Regions from separate parts of the Bacillus sp. KICET-3 genome, predicted to be linked through region 3. Evidence: predicted binding sites of a transcription regulator. Region 3 holds the regulator's gene; each other region holds the start of a gene.
The links. The regulator Rex, encoded in region 3, represses fermentation and respiration genes when NADH is low (regulators of the CRP and FNR family bind a similar motif). The targets are predictions, from matches to a motif close to TTGTGAAATATTTCACAA.

Region 1: a site for Rex is predicted at 2,839-2,856, ahead of R5H20_RS02110 (L-lactate dehydrogenase). Genes of this name have one in related genera too.
Region 2: a site for Rex is predicted at 2,775-2,792, ahead of R5H20_RS17710 (anion permease). Genes of this name have one in related genera too.
Region 4: a site for Rex is predicted at 2,876-2,893, ahead of R5H20_RS12280 (helical membrane plugin domain-containing protein). Genes of this name have one in related genera too.

The regions. Positions count from the first base shown of each region.
Region 1 covers NZ_CP137345.1:391,404-396,265, reverse strand. Annotated here, with positions in the region: gene R5H20_RS02120 (LysE family translocator) at 1-79, opposite strand, end outside; gene R5H20_RS02115 (L-lactate permease) at 199-1,818, opposite strand; gene R5H20_RS02110 (L-lactate dehydrogenase) at 1,845-2,798, opposite strand; partial or broken gene R5H20_RS02105 (nitrate/nitrite transporter) at 3,315-4,519, shown strand; gene R5H20_RS02100 (YfcC family protein) at 4,566-4,862, opposite strand, start outside.
Region 2 covers NZ_CP137345.1:3,478,495-3,483,356, reverse strand. Annotated here, with positions in the region: gene R5H20_RS17735 (YesL family protein) at 1-413, shown strand, start outside; gene R5H20_RS17730 (DnaJ family domain-containing protein) at 420-779, shown strand; gene R5H20_RS17725 (Rap family tetratricopeptide repeat protein) at 900-2,006, shown strand; gene R5H20_RS17720 (hypothetical protein) at 2,003-2,152, shown strand; gene R5H20_RS17715 (rhodanese-like domain-containing protein) at 2,218-2,532, shown strand; gene R5H20_RS17710 (anion permease) at 2,817-4,274, shown strand; gene R5H20_RS17705 (FAD-binding protein) at 4,299-4,862, shown strand, end outside.
Region 3 covers NZ_CP137345.1:705,843-710,704, forward strand. Annotated here, with positions in the region: gene R5H20_RS03515 (ABC-F family ATP-binding cassette domain-containing protein) at 1-1,020, opposite strand, end outside; gene moaC (cyclic pyranopterin monophosphate synthase MoaC) at 1,170-1,682, shown strand; gene R5H20_RS03525 (redox-sensing transcriptional repressor Rex) at 1,679-2,326, shown strand; gene tatA (twin-arginine translocase TatA/TatE family subunit) at 2,348-2,524, shown strand; gene tatC (twin-arginine translocase subunit TatC) at 2,531-3,298, shown strand; gene R5H20_RS03540 (YdiK family protein) at 3,349-3,537, opposite strand; gene R5H20_RS03545 (CPBP family intramembrane glutamic endopeptidase) at 3,537-4,271, opposite strand; gene groES (co-chaperone GroES) at 4,498-4,782, shown strand; gene groL (chaperonin GroEL) at 4,828-4,862, shown strand, end outside.
Region 4 covers NZ_CP137345.1:2,415,790-2,420,651, reverse strand. Annotated here, with positions in the region: gene R5H20_RS12295 (AMP-binding protein) at 1-1,931, shown strand, start outside; gene R5H20_RS12290 (hypothetical protein) at 2,010-2,240, opposite strand; gene R5H20_RS12285 (excisionase family DNA-binding protein) at 2,336-2,566, shown strand; gene R5H20_RS12280 (helical membrane plugin domain-containing protein) at 2,958-3,380, shown strand; gene R5H20_RS12275 (NAD(P)/FAD-dependent oxidoreductase) at 3,422-4,600, shown strand; gene dacB (D-alanyl-D-alanine carboxypeptidase/D-alanyl-D-alanine endopeptidase) at 4,804-4,862, shown strand, end outside.

The sequences.
Region 1 (4,862 bases), 310 kb from region 3:
CAATCTGTGCCGCATTGACCGGGCCGACCGGTGCAGCCAATGACAAGCCTAAAAACACATAGCTGAGAAAAATGTTCAACATACCGCGCTTCCCCCTTCGCGATAACTTGTACAATGTATTCAAAAAAAGGGATGGTTAGAACATCTTCAAATCAAAAAGCCTTTTCCTTAATCGGAAAAGGCTTTTTTTACGCTATATCATCCGAGATTTGACAGCACAAGCGTCCAAATACAGATGATCAGGAGCAGAACGAGGCTGTATTTTACCGTTTGACTGAACAGCTTTGATTCCCGGCCTGTCTGCTGAACCGCCGCCGCGGCAATTGCAATCGACTGCGGGGAAATGAGCTTGGCCATGACTCCGCCCGCCGTATTGGCGGCAATGAGCAGCGCCGAACTCGTACCGATCTGTGCTCCGGTGACCGCCTGCAAATGACCGAATAAAGCGTTATTGCTGACAACTGATCCGGTGATGAATACGCCGATCCAGCCCAGCACAGGACTGAGGAATGGGAACACTCCGCCCGCTTTGGCAAGCGCCAAGCCGATGGAAGAGCTTAACCCCGCGTAGTTTGCCAGATTGGCAAAGCCCATTACAAAACAAATCGTAAGAATCGGCAGCCATAATTCACGGCTTGTGTCCTTCAGGCAGCTTAGGCCGCCCCGGATATCAATGTTTCGGCTCAGCAAAATGGTGATGACCACCGCGAGCAGAATGGCAGTGCCCGTCGCCGAAATCAAATCCAGCTTCAGCACGGCGTCAAGCGGTGCTGCTTGCGGGGAAATCGGCGGTGTTTTTAACACTTCCTGATGCAGAAACGGCATTTTGATCAAAAGCGTTGTTTGCTTCAGCAGGCCGCCGTCCTGGAAAAGCCCTTTAAAAGCGGGGAGGCTCCACAGGGCAATGACGCCGGTCAAGATGTAAAACGGAGACCATGCTTTCACTACCTCTAGCGCACCGTACTTGAGAGCCGGCTCCTGTTCGTTCCCAACTTCTCTATAAATACGCCGCGGCTGCCATTTTCTTAAGAACAGCGCGAGTGCTCCCATGCTGATAAGCGCCGCCAAAATGTTGGCGAGCTCAGGACCGAGCACAAGCATCGTAAACGTCTGCACTGCCGTATAGCTTCCGCTTACAACCAGAAGGGCGGGCAGCGTTTCTTTTATGCCCTTGAACCCGTCCAAAATGAAAACGAGCAGGAAAGGAACGAAAAAGGCGATGGCCGGAAGTGTTAAGGCCAATGTACGGGACAGTTCAAGAGGAGTCATATCCCCCATCTGCGCCCCCGTAATGACCGGTATCCCGATCGCGCCGAACGCACCGGAAGCCGCATTCGCGATCAAACAGAGGGATGCCGCTTTTAACGGTTTAAACCCGAGCTCGACAAGCAGTACCGCACTGATCGCAATCGGAACTCCGAAGCCGGCCGCTCCTTCCAAAAAGGCGTTGAAGCTGAAGCCGATCAAGAGCAGCTGAAGCCGCTGGTCGGATGAAATTCCGGCGATGCTCGCTCTGATCACTTTGAATTTTCCTGTCTTGACAGAAATCTTATAAAGCCAGACGGCCATCAGCACAATGTATCCAATTGGCCACAGCCCGTTTGCTATTCCGAGGAACACCGCGGAAACAGCTTTTGCCACCGGCATGTGAAAACAGAACACTGAAACAAGAAAGCTGACCGCAAGCGTTAAAAACGCTGCTAAAATCCCTTTCATTTTAAATACGGTCAGCGCAAGAAGAAAGAATAAAATCGGCAGGATTGCAACAAAAGCGCTGATATACTCATTCCCAAACGGATCGTAAACCTGCTGCCACATGTTCATCATCTCTCTTTTTTGTTGGATTAATTCGCAAAATGTGGTTTTAAAATCCCTTTCAACACGCCTACGCTATGCTTGAACTGCTCTTTTTCTTTTTCATTCAGGTTAAGCTCGATCACTTTCGTGACCCCATTACGGCCGACAACCGCCGGAACGCCGATACATACATCATCTTCTCCAAATTCCCCGCCAAGATAAGTGCTCACTGTTAAAATCGCTTCTTCATTGCGGAAAATGGCTCTCGTAATCCGGGCCAGGCTCATGGCTACGCCATAGTATGTCGCTCCTTTTTTCTCAATGATGTGGTAAGCGGCATTTTTCACATCGTCAAACAGTTCATCAAGTTCTTCCTGTTTGTAGTTCTCATTCTTTTTCAAAAGCTCGCTCACCGGAACTCCGGCGATATTCGCATGGCTCCAGACAGGAAGCTCGGTATCCCCGTGCTCACCGATGATATAGCCGTGAACATTATGGGCAGCTGCGCCGAAGTACTCGCTCAGCATGTAGCGGAACCGGGCAGTATCAAGTGTCGTACCGCTGCCGATGACCCGCTCTTTCGGAAGCCCGCTGAACTTCCATGTAGCATAGGTCAGAATGTCGACCGGATTTGTGGCGATTAGGAAAATACCATCAAATCCGCTTGCCATGACTTCGCCGACGATTCCTTTAAAAATCTTGAGGTTTTTTTCAACCAAATCAAGGCGGGTTTCACCAGGCTTTTGGTTGGCCCCGGCGCTGATGCAGACAACATCGGCATCTTTGCAATCATCATATGTGCCGTACCACGTTTTCACGGGATGAGGCGCAAATGCTTTACCATGGTTCAAATCCATTACATCGCCCATTGCTTTGTCTTTATTTAAATCAATGATCACTAGTTCGTCTGTGATTCCTTGGTTAATTAACGTAAATGCATAGCTGCTTCCTACAAAACCGGCACCAATTAAAACTGTACGATTGACTTTTTGGTTTGCCATTATTCATCATCCTTTGCCGTTAGTTTTAATTCTAAGTTGTTTGTGAAATTCTTCACATTTAGATTGTGCAATATTTCACATACCTTTTCAAGTCTTATGCATTTTTAATTGTGAATATTTTGTGTCTCTAATCATTTCTTCTCTAATTTTGTACAAATTCTGGTAGATATATGCCCTATTTTTAGATAAAACACCTAAATATTATAAATATTCATCCATGAATATCCAGCGGGTTGAAGGAAGGATAAACCAAGGCAATATCTGAAGGCTGTTCTCTCTCTCAACGGCTCTGCACTGGCGCCGGGCCGGTTGTGGCTGTTTTTTCATTCCCTTTCTCTCTCCCACCGGCTACCTGCTGCGGAATCGTTTATATCAGCAGCTGCTTAAGGCTTCCAGCGGAATAGTAATTTAAAAATTCAAACTTTTAGTTTGTAAGTAAAGCTAACAAAAATACTGTCAGCCTTCTTTCATTTTGTCATCATAAATTGAAGAATATGCGTATAGGGAGTGTTGCAAGTGAAATTGGCGGATTTGAGGAAGAGCGGACATGCTCCTTCCCTGTTGTCATCTTTTTTATATTTTGATGTCAGCTTTATGATTTGGGTCCTATTAGGAGCGCTCGGCGTTTATATCACGGCGGATTTTGACTTATCGCCTTCCCAGGTGGGATTGATTGTGGCCATCCCTACTTTGGCGGGATCGTTTTTCCGCATCATGTTGGGTATTTTTGCCGACCGCTTCGGTCCGAAAAAAACGGCCGTCGGCGGAATGCTTGTGACCATGATTCCCCTTTTGTGGGGATGGCTGTTCGGAGCGACGGTCGCAGAGCTGTATATCATCGGTATTTTATTGGGCGTGGCGGGAGCGAGCTTTTCCGCCTCCCTCCCCATGGCGAGCCGCTGGTATCCTCCTCATCTTCAAGGGCTTGCCATGGGCATCGCAGGAGCGGGTAACAGCGGCACCCTGCTTGCCACGCTGTTCGGCCCCCGCATCGCGGAGCATGTGGGCTGGAATGGCGTAATGGGTCTTGCCCTCATTCCTTTGACACTCGTTTTGATCAGCTATTTTTTGATGGCCAAAGAACCGCCGAACCAGCCTTCTCCCAAGCCTGTAAAAGAATACTTCGCTGTTTTCAAAGAAAAGGACACCTGGTATTTTTGCCTTCTTTACAGTGTGACATTCGGGGGCTTTGTCGGCCTTTCAAACTTTTTAAGTTATTTTTTTGCCTCACAGTATGCCATTTCTCCGGTCAGGGCCGGGGAATTCGTCACCCTTGTCGTGGCCTCGGGAAGCTGCCTTCGACCTGTCGGCGGATTGTCGCCGATAAAATCGGCGGTGTGCGCCTGCTGCAATTTTTATTTATCGGAGTTGCCCTTTGTATGTTCACGGTGAGCACGCTGCCGTCGCTTGCGGTTGTTACGGCCGCGTTGTTTATCGGTATGGGGTGTCTCGGCATGGGGAACGGCGCCATATTTCAGCTTGTGCCCCAGCGCTTCCAGCAAGAAATCGGGATGGTGACCGGTATCGTCGGGGCCGCAGGCGGAATCGGAGGTTTCTTTTTGCCGAATATTCTCGGAACGCTAAAACAAGTCACAGGCACTTATTCGAGCGGGTTTCTCACGTTTTCCGCGATCGCTTTTATAGCATTGGGCCTCCTTTTGTTCGTCCAAGCCGGATGGAAAAAGCAATGGAAAGCCGCCGGGAAATCCATTAGAATTTAATGCAAACAGCCGTTATGCCGACCGCCGGACATAACGGCTGTTTTGATTAATACGGACCCCAGCCCGTCATCACTCCGATACAAATGAAGACTAGTCCGATCACGAACCAGATAAATGCAAGGGGGATCATGAACCGGAGCCATTTCACATACGGAATGCCGCTTGCGGCCAGAACCGCCATCAAGACACCCGATGTCGGATTTATACAGTTGACGACGCCCTCGCCGAGCATGACGGCTTCGACAGCAACCTGTCTTGTGATGTTCATCAGATCGGCAAGCGGGGCAAGAATCGGAATAAAGACAACCGCCTCTCCTGAACCGGAGGAAATCAGAAAATGCAG
Region 2 (4,862 bases), 1.8 Mb from region 3:
TTGATCTGGCCTTTATTTATCCGGAGAATGTTTTTCTGTATATCCTCCGCTTTGTCATCATGGTGTTCGGCTTTTTGTTCCTCATTATGTTTTTTTATATGTTTCCGCTGCTCGCCCATTTTGATTGGAAAAAGCGGATGTATCTTAAGTTTTCGCTGATTCTCGGGGTGTCGTATTTGCAGTATACGCTGACAATGATAGCGCTTGTGATTCTGCTTTTGGCCGCTTTTGCCTATCTGCCGGGAATCATTCCTTTTTTCAGCGTCAGCCTTGTAAGCTATTTGATAATGTGGCTTGCGTACCAGGTTTTCAAGAGAGCGGGAGCAGCAGAGCCGAAAAACGGCCACATCCCGCGGACATATAATGCACGCTGGTCCCGCCTCTGGTGTGTTTTTTATCATGAAAGGAGATGATGCTGTTTGGGCAAAGAAAACGATGGGCAGTATCTTCATTGGATTGATCAAGCCGTGAAAGACAGCTTGGGAAAGGAGGGAATACGGTCTTTGCCGGGGTTCGGAAAACCGCTTAAAAAAGATGCGCTTCAAGGAGACGCCCTTTCCAGCACCCTGAAAAACGCCCGCTATCTTCCCCGCTGGCTCGAGCTGCAAAAAGAAATCAAAGAAGAGATCGAGAAAGCGATTGCATCCAAGCACCCCGAAGAGCGGATCGACATGATCAACCGAAAAATCAAAACATACAACCTCTCCTGTCCAAGCCAATTCCAGAAAGGTCTTGTAACAGAACAAAACCTCGAAAGCCAGCTGAACGTTTGGAGCTGATTTCAATCACTTATAACGTAAATTGAATATTTATAAAGTAATTGCCAATATTAATCATTTTCTGTAAAATAAAAGAAACATATCTACTGTTTTTGAAAATGAGAAAGGATGAAAAAAGAAGTGGAGACGAAAACGGCATACGAAAAGGCGGCCGGGCTCATGAATCAATGGTATACCATGATCAAACGCCATGAAGCGCTGCAAGCAGCTTCGTTAAAACAAGAAATTAAGGAGCTGCTTGCAAACATGGAAAAAAACGGAGATCTGCAGCTTTATTTTCATCTTCTGGATTACCGCCACAAACTGATGACAGAGCAGTTCGCTGAATCCGCGGAAGTTTTCAGGGAGATACAAAAGCAAAAAGAAGCGGTCAGGAATGTCGATGACATCATCCAGTACTACTTTTTCTTTTTTTCGGGCATGTACGAATTCTATGAAAAAAATTATTTTGAAGCGATCAACTGCTACAAAAAAGCCGAACATAAATTATACAAAATAACCGATGAAGTAGAAAAAGGGGAGTTTCACTATAAAATCGCGATCGCATACTATCAGGTAGACGATCATTTTCGTTCAATGAACCATGCCGAGAAAGCCCTCGCCGTTTTCAATCGACATGATGAATACATAGATAAAGCGATAGGATGCGACATGATTCTCGGCTCCATCCAGTTTGACCTGTTCCGCATCAAAGAAGCAGAAGAGCATTACAGCCGGGCGTTGGATCGGGCCGCTTCTTTTCATAATCTGAGGGTAGTCGGGCTTATCTATCATAATATGGGGGTGAACTATGCCAACCGAAACATGCCGCTTTTGGCCGAGGAACATTTTAGAAAAGCCCTCTCCATCAAGATACATGAGCAGTCCATTTTTGGGATCAATACCATCTTCGAACTGGCTCACATCCTGTATAAGCACGGTTATGCCGAAGAAGAGCGACAGCTTTGCAAGGAAGGCTTCTCCCGGGCGGCTGAACAGGGAGAGGAAGAATATACGGCGAAATTCAGGCTGATCTTTGCCTTATATGACGGGGGGCATCCGCTTGATATCGATTTTTCCCTGGAGTATTTGACGAATAAAAAGCTCTGGGCGCATGTTGCCGAATTGGCGAAAGACATTGCCGACTACTACATGGGGCAGGGCGATGAGAAAAAAAGCGCTCATTATCTTGAAAAATCACGATATGCCGAGAATCAAATATGCAAGGTAAAGGAGGAATTAATATGAAAAAAGCCGCTCGTTTTTCAGCAGTCATGTTCGCCTGCCTGATTGCTGGGAGCTCCTTTGCATGGGCTTCCGAGCAGAATGAGCCGCTGCAAACAGCGGGAAAATCCGTATTCCCAGATAACGGGCTGACGCAACCGAAGTCTTAAATACCCATCGCTCCCCGACTTTTGCTATAATATTCTCACCTTAAACAATAAAGGGAGCTGGAAGTATGACAGTAAAAGAGATCACACCGGATGAGTTAAAAGAAAAGCTTTCAAAAGGCGAAACACTTAACATCGTTGACGTCAGAGAGGACGATGAAGTGGCCGAAGGCATGATACCGGAAGCCGTTCATATTAAGATGGGCGATATCCCGGATCAGCTCGGCTACTTTCAAGAAGACGAGCCTTATATTTTTGTCTGCCGGTCCGGGAAGCGCAGTGAAAATGTTTGTCTCTATTTGCAGGATAAAGGATTTGATGTGACAAATATGGTGGGCGGCATGCTCAAATGGACCGGCGATACGAAACCGAAAACAAAATAAGCTGCAAAAACTTCTTATCTTAAAAGGTAAGAAGTTTTTTTCTTTTTTATTCAAACAATTGATAGAATTTAGTCAAAAATAAGCCGTAAATAGCTTAAATTTTACATATTTTGATATGTATTTATAAAAAAATTTATTGTAAAGTAGCTTTTGTAAGGATTGGAAAACCGATCATTGAAACCAGTGATATTCTAATGAAAAAGGGGGTGGGTATCCAAAAATTCAGATGTTCGCAAGCAATCATGTGAAATAGTGAGCAAACTTACAAAACGGAGTGATAAATAATGGCAGTAAATGAGCAGGCACACGATTCACAAACACATGATTCATCTGCACCGTCCGACATCAGATGGACTCCGCTTTTGTTGACGCTGATCGTCGGTGTTGTCATTTGGTTGATTGGGCCGCCGGCGGGTATCGAGCCAAAGGCATGGCATTTATTGGCGATATTCGTTGCGACAATTGTGGGATTTATCTGCAAACCGCTTCCGATGGGATCGCTGTCGGTCATCAGCATGACGCTTCTGATCATAACAGGGACGCTGACGACACAGGAGACGCTTGCCGGATTCAGCAATACGACGATTTGGCTGATTGTCGCCGCATTTTTTATTTCCCGGGGATTTATTAAAACAGGCCTTGGAACGCGGATTGCCTATTTATTTGTCAGGCTGTTCGGAAAGAAAACACTCGGCCTTTCGTATTCATTAATATTATGTGATTTCATTTTAGCTCCAGCTACACCGAGCAACACGGCCCGGGCAGGCGGAATTATTTTTCCGATCGTCCGCTCATTGGCTGAAGCTTTCGGTTCCCGCCCCGGCGACGGAACGGAAAGAAAAGTGGGTTCTTTTTTAACGCTGACCTGTTTCCAGGGAAACATGATTACATCCGCCATGTTTATGACGGCGATGGCAGCGAACCCTCTGGCCGTTTCTTTCGCAAAAGCGGCGGGGATCGAGATTACGTGGGGCGGCTGGCTTTTGGCTGCTTTGCTTCCGGGGATAATCAGCTTAATTGTCATTCCGCTGTTTATCTATAAAGTGTATGGACCGGAGATCAAGGAAACACCCGGAGCCAGACAGATGGCTATTGACAAATTAAAGGAACTGGGTCCTGTAAAACGCTCTGAAAAAAATATGATTTTCGTATTTTTTATCATTTTGTTATTGTGGATTTTCGGTGAGAAGATCGGAATTGATGCAACCGCAACGGCGTTGATCGGCCTTTCTCTACTGCTGGCCACCAACGTATTGAACTGGGAAGATATTAAAAATGAAAAGGCGGCATGGGACACATTGATTTGGTTTGCTGCGCTTGTGATGATGGCGACGCAGCTCAATACATTAGGGCTGATTCCCTGGGTCTCTCAGCAGATCAGCCAGTCTGTCAGCGGTATGTCCTGGTTGACGGCTTTGATCGTGCTGGGCGCCGGCTATTACTATGTTCATTATTTATTCGCCAGTTCAACGGCGCATGTCAGCGCGATGTACCCGGCATTTTTGGCTGTAGCGATTCATGCGGGTGCACCAGGCATGCTGGCGGCACTTCTTTTCGGCTTTTTCGGCAATTTATTTGGTTCAACAACGCATTATGGAGCAGGTCCGGCGCCGGTGCTGTTCGGTTCCGGCTATGTCTCCCAAGGAAAATGGTGGTCCATCGGCTTTTGCATTTCCGTTTTGCATATGATCATCTGGTTCGGGGCAGGCATGATCTGGTGGAAGCTGCTCGGTTTCTATTAAGATAAGCAAGGATTGGGGGACAACATGATGAATGGAATAAGTGAATGCGCCATGCTGACATATGATATCGTTGTTGTCGGCTCCGGCGGTGCGGGAATGAGGGCCGCACTCGCAGCCGGGGAAGGAAGCGGGCTGAGAGTCGCCGTCATCAGCAAAACATATCCGACACGCTCGCATACCGGAGCGGCCCAAGGCGGCATCAATGCGGTGCTTAAAAACCGGGATGCTAATGATACGACCGATTCGCATGCATATGACACGATAAAAGGCAGTGATTTTTTAGCGGATCAGGATGCGGTTCATTATTTTACTGAAGGGATGCCCGGCATGATTAAGGAGCTTGACTATATGGGAGTTCCGTTTTCCCGGGATGAAAACGGGAAAGTCGCCCAGCGTCCGTTTGGCGGAGCTTCTCATCCGCGCGCCTGCTATTCGGCTGATAAAACCGGCCATGTGATTTTGCATGCTTTATTTGAACAATGCTTAAAACATCAGGTCGAATTTTTATATGAATGGTTTTTGTTATCTGTTGTCACAGATGGAAACGAATGCGAAGGAGTCACGGCGATGAATATTCGGACAGGCGAG
Region 3 (4,862 bases):
AGGCTGATCTTGATAGCTGACCGTCAGATCTTCGACGCGTAAAACGTCATTTCCGCTTTGCCGCGAAATCTCAAAGCGGAAGTTGGCTGATTTTTCATCGCCGAGCGGTTTTGTCATGACTTCCATCCGCTCGAGCTGTTTTCTTCTGCTTTGGGCGCGCTTTGTCGTTGAGGCCCTTGCCAGGTTGCGGTCAACGAAGTCCTGGAGCTTGGCGATTTCATCCTGCTGCTTTTCATACAGCTTGGTCTCTCTTTCAAGGTGTTCCGCTTTTAATGTAAGATATGAGCTGTAGTTTCCGATGTATTTTTTGCTCTGGGTGCGGGAAATCTCATATACTTGGGTGACGACCTTATCAAGAAAGTACCTGTCATGGGAGACGATCAGAATGGCGCCGCTGTAGTTTTGCAAATATTGTTCCAGCCATGTGAGCGTGTCGATGTCCAGGTGGTTTGTCGGTTCATCAAGAATCAGCAGATCAGGCTTTGTCAAAAGCATTTTTCCGAGTGCGAGCCTCGTTTTTTGTCCGCCGCTTAAATCCTGCACGCGCGCGGAATCGCCGTGTCCGGCGAATCCCATTCCGTGGATCACAGATCTGACGTCAGCTTCATATTGATAGCCGCCTTTGTCTTTAAACGTCTGCTGGAGTCTATCGTACGTTTTCATTAAAGATTCCAGCTTGTCCGGATCAGCATGCGCCATTTCCTCTTCAATCGAGCGCATCACGGTTTCCATCGTTTTCAAATGATCAAAGACCGAAAGCAATTCCTCTTTAATCGTCAGCTCGGAATCAAGTCCTGAATGCTGATCAAGATAGCCGATGGTTAAATCCTTCGGCTTAATGATGTCCCCTTTTTCATAAGACAGGCGGCCGGCGATAATTTTTAAAAAAGTCGATTTTCCGGCTCCGTTGCGGCCGACGATCGCAATCCGGTCCCGTGATCTGACTTCAAGCTTTATATTCGTTAAAATGGAATCGGCCCCAAACGATTTTGAGAGCTGATTGACTTGTAAAATCATCATGATCTATTTCACCTCTTGTTTGCTATTTTAAGTGTAGCCTATCAGATAGCAGTCAGCAAACAATTAAGTGAAGTCTGGAAGATTTTAACCAAAAGAAAAAGACAGATTGAAAAAAATAGTGTATGATCTTTATAAGGAGAGTTTTTATCATGAACCAATTTACACACTTTAATGAACAAGGCAGAGCCAAAATGGTTGATATAAGCGAAAAGGAAGCTTCAGTCCGAACTGCTGTGGCTCTCTCAAGCGTGTCCATGACAAGAGACGTGCATGCAAAAATCAAGAACCAGGAAATGGGGAAAGGCGATGTGCTGGCGGTGGCCCAGGTAGCCGGAATCATGGCGGCGAAGCAAACGTCCGCCATCATCCCGATGTGCCATCCGATTGCCCTTAAGGGAGTCGATATCGCCTTTCGATGGGAAGAAAAAGAACAGAACAGCATCCTGCATATTCAGGCAAAAGTCAAGACAAAAGGGAGTACAGGTGTGGAAATGGAAGCGTTAACGTCAGCTTCCGTATGCGCCCTGACTGTTTATGACATGTGCAAGGCGGCGGATAAGGGAATGGTGATAGGCCCGACCTATCTTGCAGAAAAGACGGGCGGGAAAAACGGCGACTATAAAAGGGAAAAAGCTGAAGTAAACATGGAGGATCGGTTATGAACTTGGATCATTCAAAAATTCCGCAAGCGACAGCGAAACGGCTGCCGTTATATTATCGTTTTTTAAAAAACCTTCATGCATCAGGAAAGCAGCGTGTTTCGTCTGCTGAGCTGAGCGATGCCGTAAAAGTTGATTCTGCTACAATTCGCAGGGACTTTTCATATTTTGGAGCTCTCGGCAAAAAAGGCTATGGCTATAATGTGAATTATTTGCTGTCCTTTTTCAGAAAGACGCTCGATCAGGATGAAATGACAAACGTAACGCTCATCGGTGTAGGAAATTTAGGAACAGCCTTTCTCCATTACAATTTCATTAAAAACAACAACACGAAAATTGCGATTGCTTTTGATGTCAATGAAAGCAAAATCGGAACAGAAGTCGGAGGCGTTCCCGTATACGACCTGAATAAACTTGAAGAGCATTTGACAGATGACATCCCCGTCGCCATTTTGACGGTCCCGGCCCATGCCGCCCAATCGATTACGGACAGGCTTGTTGCGCTCGGTATCAAAGGTATTCTCAATTTTACGCCGGCCCGTTTGAATGTGCCGGAACACATTCGAATTCATCATATAGATTTAGCGGTTGAACTTCAGTCATTGGTGTATTTTCTGAAGCATTATTCAATGACGGAAGAAAAATGACGGAAAGGGGGAGGCTTTTATATGCCGACAATCGGTCCTGGAAGCTTTATTTTAATCGTTATTTTGGCGATTTTGATTTTCGGTCCGAAAAAACTTCCTGAACTGGGAAGAGCAGCAGGCAATACATTACGGGAGTTTAAAAACGCGACAAAAGGTCTGGCGGATGACGATAACGACAAAAAGAAAGAAGATCAGTAGGATGGGATGACATTGATGAAGGGAAAAGAAATGTCGCTGTTGGAACATATTAAAGAATTGCGAAGACGGCTCATGTTCACTGCCTTCTTTTTTGCCGTTTTTGTCATGGCGGGCTTCTTTCTTGCAAAGCCGATCATTATTTATCTGCAGCAGACGGAGGAAGCCAAACTGCTTACGCTCAATGCGTTTAAACTGACGGACCCTTTGCTGGTATACATGCAGTTCGCTTTCATCATCGGCGCTGTCATGACCTCGCCGCTCATTTTGTATCAGCTGTGGGCGTTTATCAGCCCGGGGCTGTATGAAAAAGAACGCAAAGTGACGCTAAGCTATATTCCTGTATCGATTATTCTCTTTTTAGGCGGCATTGCCTTTTCTTACTTTATTTTGTTTCCGTTTGTCGTTGATTTTATGATGAACTTATCCGATGATCTCAATGTGAATCAAGTCATCGGAGTGTACGAATATTTTCAATTTCTTCTGCAGCTGACGCTTCCTTTCGGTTTATTGTTTCAGATGCCTGTGGTGGTTATGTTTGTGACAAGGCTCGGCTTGGTGACGCCAATGTTTTTGTCAAAGATCAGAAAGTATGCCTACTTTGTTCTGTTCGTCATTGCGGCGGTTATCACTCCGCCGGAGCTGTTGTCTCATTTAATGGTTTCAGTGCCTTTATTAATTCTTTATGAGATCAGCATCGTGATTTCGCGAATCGCCTACCGGCAGGCGCAAAAAAATGCAATTCGGGAGGAAAACCAGGCATTTCTGCAGAAATAAAGAGCCATCTCTCTTTACGAGAATGGCTCTTATCTTTAAAACGAGTTGTTTTATTTTTTTCTTTTCAACCTGCTTGAAAGGGCGAACATTTTAAAGGAAATGCTGATGTTGTAAGCAGCGAAAAGCATGAGAAGAATCGTGTAGAACGACCACATATTCCCCGGAGTGGTAGCTGCCAGATACGTAAACAGCACACCGGTCAAAAAATAAATCAATCCCCAAAATTTCGGGCTTCTTATCATAAAAATCCTCCAATAATCATTTGCATTTTTTCGGCTCGTTCCAAATATTCTTCAATAGGCCCCTGGAAAGTCTGGATAATGACGACAAGCGTATTCATGGCGACATGGGCGAAGATCGGTACGATGATCCGGTTTGTCCTGACGTATAAAAACGCGAATGTGAAGCCCATTGCCGTATAGATTAAAAGGTGTGAGAAATCCAGGTGGACAACCGAGAATAAAATGGAACTGATTAAAGCGGCGATAAAGAAATTTGTTTTTTCATAAAATGCCCCAAAAATGATCTTTCTGAAAATGATTTCCTCCAGAATAGGACCGAATACAGATGAAACAAACATCATGAGCGGCAATGCATGAATGATATCCATGATTCTTTGTGTATTTTCCGATTCGGGATTTACACCGAACAGTTTCATTTCGATCGCGGCGGCAATCGATTGGGCAAAAAGCGCGAGAAAAACGCCGAGGACCGCCCAGGCGATAGAGACACCGATCGATGCTTTCGGGGCGTTTCGAAGCGTTGTTTTTGGAGCGGTCCTTAAAATCAACAGCACGATCACAAGACATAGTGTAAAGGCGATGACAGACCATACTCCGACGAGTGTGAGCTGAGTTTCGGCGGGTGGCTGCCCCTTTCCGACGCCAAGAAAATAAAGCAGCGGCAGACCGACAACGGACGACAATTGCATGAGCACGTATGTCAAAATAATAAACCAGTATTGTTTTCTCAAGCCGTATGTACTCCTTTTCTAAAGATCTAAAGCAGACTATGTTTATTGTAACACACTCCATTCAAATTATTGGGCGGGAAGGATAACGGGAAATATGTAAGCGCAAAAAATTTTTAACCTTATCACTTGAAATTGCCCTGGAGATTCTTTATTATAAGAATTGTGTTAGCACTCACTGAGTGCGAGTGCTAAAATTACATATGAAAATATTGAGGAGGTTGTTTCATTGTTAAAGCCATTAGGTGATCGCGTTGTCATTGAGCTCGTTGAGTCTGAAGAAAAAACTGCTAGCGGAATCGTACTTCCTGACTCCGCAAAAGAAAAACCCCAAGAGGGTAAAGTGGTTGCTGCCGGTTCAGGCCGTGTGTTAGAGAGCGGAGAGCGCGTTGCATTAGAAGTCAAAACAGGCGACCGCATCATCTTCTCAAAATATGCAGGTACCGAAGTGAAATATGAAGGTACTGACTACTTAATCTTGCGTGAAAGCGACATTTTAGCTGTTATCGGCTAAGACATAAATAAAATCTTTAAACAATCCTGAGGAGGTTCGAATAACATGGCAAAAGATATTAAGTTTAGCGAAGAAGCCCG
Region 4 (4,862 bases), 1.7 Mb from region 3:
AGCCTGATCCGGAATTTATCAAAACAACCCGGCTGTTTCAATGGATGAAGACACTCGGCTTTTCCGATTATGCCGATTTCTTGAAAGCCACTACAGATGATATCGCCTGGTTTTGGGAGGAAGCCGAAAAAGCCCTCGGCATCTCCTGGTACAAGCGATACAGCAGCACATTAAACATGGACCGGGGCATCAAATGGCCGAGATGGTATTCCGGCGGCCGCTTAAATGCCGTGTACAATGCCGTCGAAAAATGGGCCGGACAAACAGATACAGCCGCAAAAACGGCAATCATTTGGGAACGTGAAGACGGGAAAACGGAGCAGATTTCATTTTCTTCATTACACGATAAAATTGCGCGGGCGGCCAAAGGTTTTACACACCTGGGGATTTCAAAAGGGGATGTAATTGGGATTTACATGCCGATGATTCCTGAAACGGTCATTGCCATGCTGGCAGCCGCCAAAATCGGAGCGATCTTTTCCCCGATTTTCTCAGGCTATGGGGCTCATGCGGCAGCTGCCAGACTGAATGCCGCCGAAGTGAAAATGCTTGTCACCTGCGATGCATTTGTCAGGCGCGGAAACGTAATCACCATGAAAAAAGAAGCAGATGAAGCTGTGAACAGATCCCCGTCTGTCCAAAAAGTCGTCGTCTGCCGCCTTCATGATGCAGATGTACCATGGCATGAGACAAGAGACGTGGATTGGGATGAATTGATGAAACATGAGCCGCATGAGAGGACGGAAGAGATGGAAAGCTCTGAACCGCTCATGATTCTTTACACGTCGGGAACGACCGGACAGCCGAAGGGCGCCGTTCATACCCATTCCGGTTTTCCGATTAAAGCGGCGTTTGACGCCGGCTTCGGCATGGATGTCAAACAGGGGGATGCGTTTTTCTGGTATACGGATATGGGCTGGATGATGGGACCGTTTTTAATATTCGGAGGTCTCATCAACGGAGCCGCGATTTTATTATACGACGGAGCACCCGATTTCCCCGGGCCTGACAGGCTTTGGGAGCTTGTCAGCCGCCACCGCGTCACACATCTCGGCATCTCACCGACGCTTATCCGCGCCATGATGCAGTATGGCGAAGATTTCCTGAAAAAATATGACCTGGACAGCTTAAAAGCAATCGGTTCGACCGGAGAACCATGGAACTATGAACCGTGGATGTGGCTTTTCCGCCATGCCGGAAAAGGGAAACTGCCGATTTTTAATTATTCGGGCGGAACCGAAATTGCCGGCGGGATATTGGGAAATGTGCCGATATTGCCGATCGCACCGATGACCTTTAATTCGCCTCTGCCGGGTATGGCAGCCCATGTTTTCAATGAACAGGGAGACGAAGTCATAGACGAAGTCGGGGAGCTTGTCCTGACAAAGCCTTGGGTCGGAATGACAAACGGTTTTTGGAAGGAGCCTGACAGGTATGAAAACGCATACTGGAGCCGCTGGAGCGATGTCTGGGTGCATGGGGACTGGGCGGTTAGGGATGAAGAAGGATACTGGACGATCAGCGGCCGTTCGGATGATGTGATCAATGTTGCCGGCAAAAGGATCGGACCGGCCGAAATCGAATCCGTTTTCGTCAGTCATCCGGCTGTGGCAGAAGCCGGGGTGATCGGAGTCCCTGACGATCTGAAAGGGCAGGCCGTTGTTTGCTTCGCCGTTTTGAGAACGGGCGAGCAGCCTTCTGCACATTTGAAAACCGATTTGCTGAAGCTGGCCGCCGAAACGCTCGGAAAAACGATGAAACCGAAAGCGGTATATTTCGTCAGCGATCTCCCGAAGACAAGAAACGCAAAAGTAATGAGAAGGCTGATACGGGCTGCTTATTTACACGAGCCAACAGGCGATTTATCAACATTGGAAAACCCTGAGTCATACAATGAAATCGCACGGCTTTCAGCAGCCGAAGATCTGTAGTATACTTCAAAAGGATGCAAAAACAAAGAAGAAGGATCATGTCCTTCCTCTTTTATTTTGATCAGAACAATTGATGTTCTACATACGGACAATGACCGATCCTCCGCCGCCCGATGTGCAGACGCGGTTTTGCTGCTCTTCAATGGAACGCAGGAGCTGATTGTTGCTTTCCATCAGCTTGATCAGCAAAGCCATTTGATCCTCGAGGTTTTTCAATCTTTGGGTCATATGCTGCGGGTGTTGCCCCGGCGGCAGTTGTGGCGAGGCAGCGGGCGGGTAAGATGTTTCAGAATTCCATTTTGAATGCATGGTAACTGCGCCTCCATCATCAAAACTTATGTACCTTATCGTATGATCTTTAAAAAAACAACGTTCGCCTAAATTCGGACGAAAGGGAATGAGACATGTATTTAACAATAAAAGAAACAGCAGAATATTTGTCGCTTTCTGAAGCATACATTGAACAGCTGATCAGAGAAAAGAAAATCCGCGTGATCGACGACGGGCAGCAATATTTAATTAACAAAGAACAATTCAACTCCCATCTGGAGCAGATGGAAAAGTATAAGGAACTGGTTGAGGCCATCCTGAATGAACCCATCCCCGAAGATCCGGATGTAAAAGACGAAGATTAGTATAATATAAATATATTATGTAAACTAAAACAGCGTATTGTTCTGCCCCCAACGCTACAAAACCGGCGGGGAACTGATAAAAAAGTCACAATTAAGGAAATGAAAGGGATGAAAAAGCGGCATTTTTCAAGGTTTATACGATTTTATTTCATTTCAGAAACAATCACGTTCATTTTTTGTTCAAAAAATGTTATCATTTAATAGTAAAATATATCGTGTTTTGAGATTGCAAGTTTTTCAGTCCATTGACAGGGGTACTGAAAGAAGCAAAACAAACACATCAGGGGGGCTCTTTCTCTGCGGATTTGTTTGTGCATAAATTCACAAACTCCGATCAGAAAGAACTTCCTGCAAAAAATAGCACATTGCTTATTGTAAAGGAGAATTGGTTATGCCGGAAACAATCGATCAAACAAACGAATCTGTTAGCCAAAGCCAACGCGATCTCATTGATCAGCTGCTAAAACCTGAAGTACAGGAGTCTTTGACTGTTCTAGTCGACCAGCTTCCAAAGCTGACTGAACTGGTAAACATTTTGACGAAGTCTTACGATTTCGCGCAATCCGTGGCGACTGACGAAGTATTAAAAAGCGATACTGTAGGTGCCATTACAGAAATTCTCGAGCCGGTAAAAGAAACGGCGAAAGATATCGCGGCGACGGCGATCGAAGCAAAGGACCGCGCTGACGAAAGCAATGAAGTGATCGGACTGTTCGGTCTTCTGAGAATGCTTAAAGATCCGCAGGCTCAAAAACTGTTCCGCTTTGTCCAAAGCTACCTGCAAATCATGTCAGAACGCGAAAAACAAAAATAATACCTTCAGAACACATTTAGAATAAGGACGGAGGATTCATGATGTCAAAACATATAGTCATTCTAGGCGCTGGTTACGGCGGATTACTTTCTGCTTTAACAGTACGCAAACATTACAGTAAAGAAGAAGCAACAATAACAGTGGTCAATCAATACCCGACTCACCAGATCATTACGGAACTGCACCGTCTTGCGGCAGGAAACGTCTCAGAACAAGCCATCGCTATGCCGCTTGCAAAGCTTTTCAAAGGAAAAGACATCGATCTTAAAATCGCAAAAGTAAACTCTTTTTCCGTTGATAAAAAAGAAGTCGCTCTTTCAGACGGTTCTACGCTAACATACGATGCGCTCGTAGTCGGCCTCGGTTCTGTAACGGCTTACTTCGGCATCCCTGGACTTGAAGAAAACAGCATGGTTCTTAAATCCGCAAATGATGCGAAGAAGATCTTCAAGCATGTCGAAGAACGCGTACGCGAATACTCCAAAACCAAAAATGAAGCTGATGCAACAATTCTTATCGGGGGAGGCGGCTTAACAGGCGTCGAGCTTGTCGGTGAGCTTGCTGACATCATGCCAAATCTTACGAAAAAATACGGTGTAAACCCTAAAGAAATCAAATTAAAATTGGTTGAAGCAGGGCCGAAAATCCTTCCTGTTCTTCCGGATGATCTTATCGCACGCGCGACTGCCAGCCTTGAAAAACGCGGCGTTGAATTCTTAACAGGTCTTCCTGTCACAAATGTAGAGGGGAACGTCATTGATCTGAAAGACGGATCAAAAGTAGTTGCCAACACATTTGTTTGGACTGGCGGCGTACAAGGAAATCCTCTTGTCGGCGAATCAGGCCTTGAAGTCAACCGCGGACGCGCGACTGTGAACGAATTCCTTCAATCTACTTCACATGAAGATGTGTTCGTTGCCGGAGACAGCGCTGTCGTCTTTGGTCCGGACGGCCGTCCATATCCGCCGACAGCACAAATTGCATGGCAAATGGGCGAACTGATCGGCTACAACCTATACGCATACTTAGAAAACAAATCTCTTGAAACATTCAGCCCTGTCAACTCAGGTACGCTTGCAAGCCTTGGCCGCAAAGATGCAGTTGCGATCATCGGCGCTAACTCAACAGCCCTGAAAGGACTTCCTGCTTCCTTAATGAAAGAGGCAAGCAACGTGCGCTACCTAAGCCATATTAAAGGTCTATTCAGCCTGGCTTACTAATAAAATTCCAGCACTACTTATAGTGTAAACTATAAGTGGTGCTTTTTTATGCCGTAAATTTGACGGGGAAATGAAATATTTTGAATTTTTTAGTTTACTGTTGTTCCAGTCAGCTTCAAATGCCCACACTACACAATTTTCGAAGTATATCCCGCCCCTTTTTGCAATAAAGTATTAAAACATGAGCGGAAGGGGGGAACTGAATGTCCAAAACCGTAAAGCTTTGCCTGTGCATCATGATAATATTCGTTCTGGGGATTGC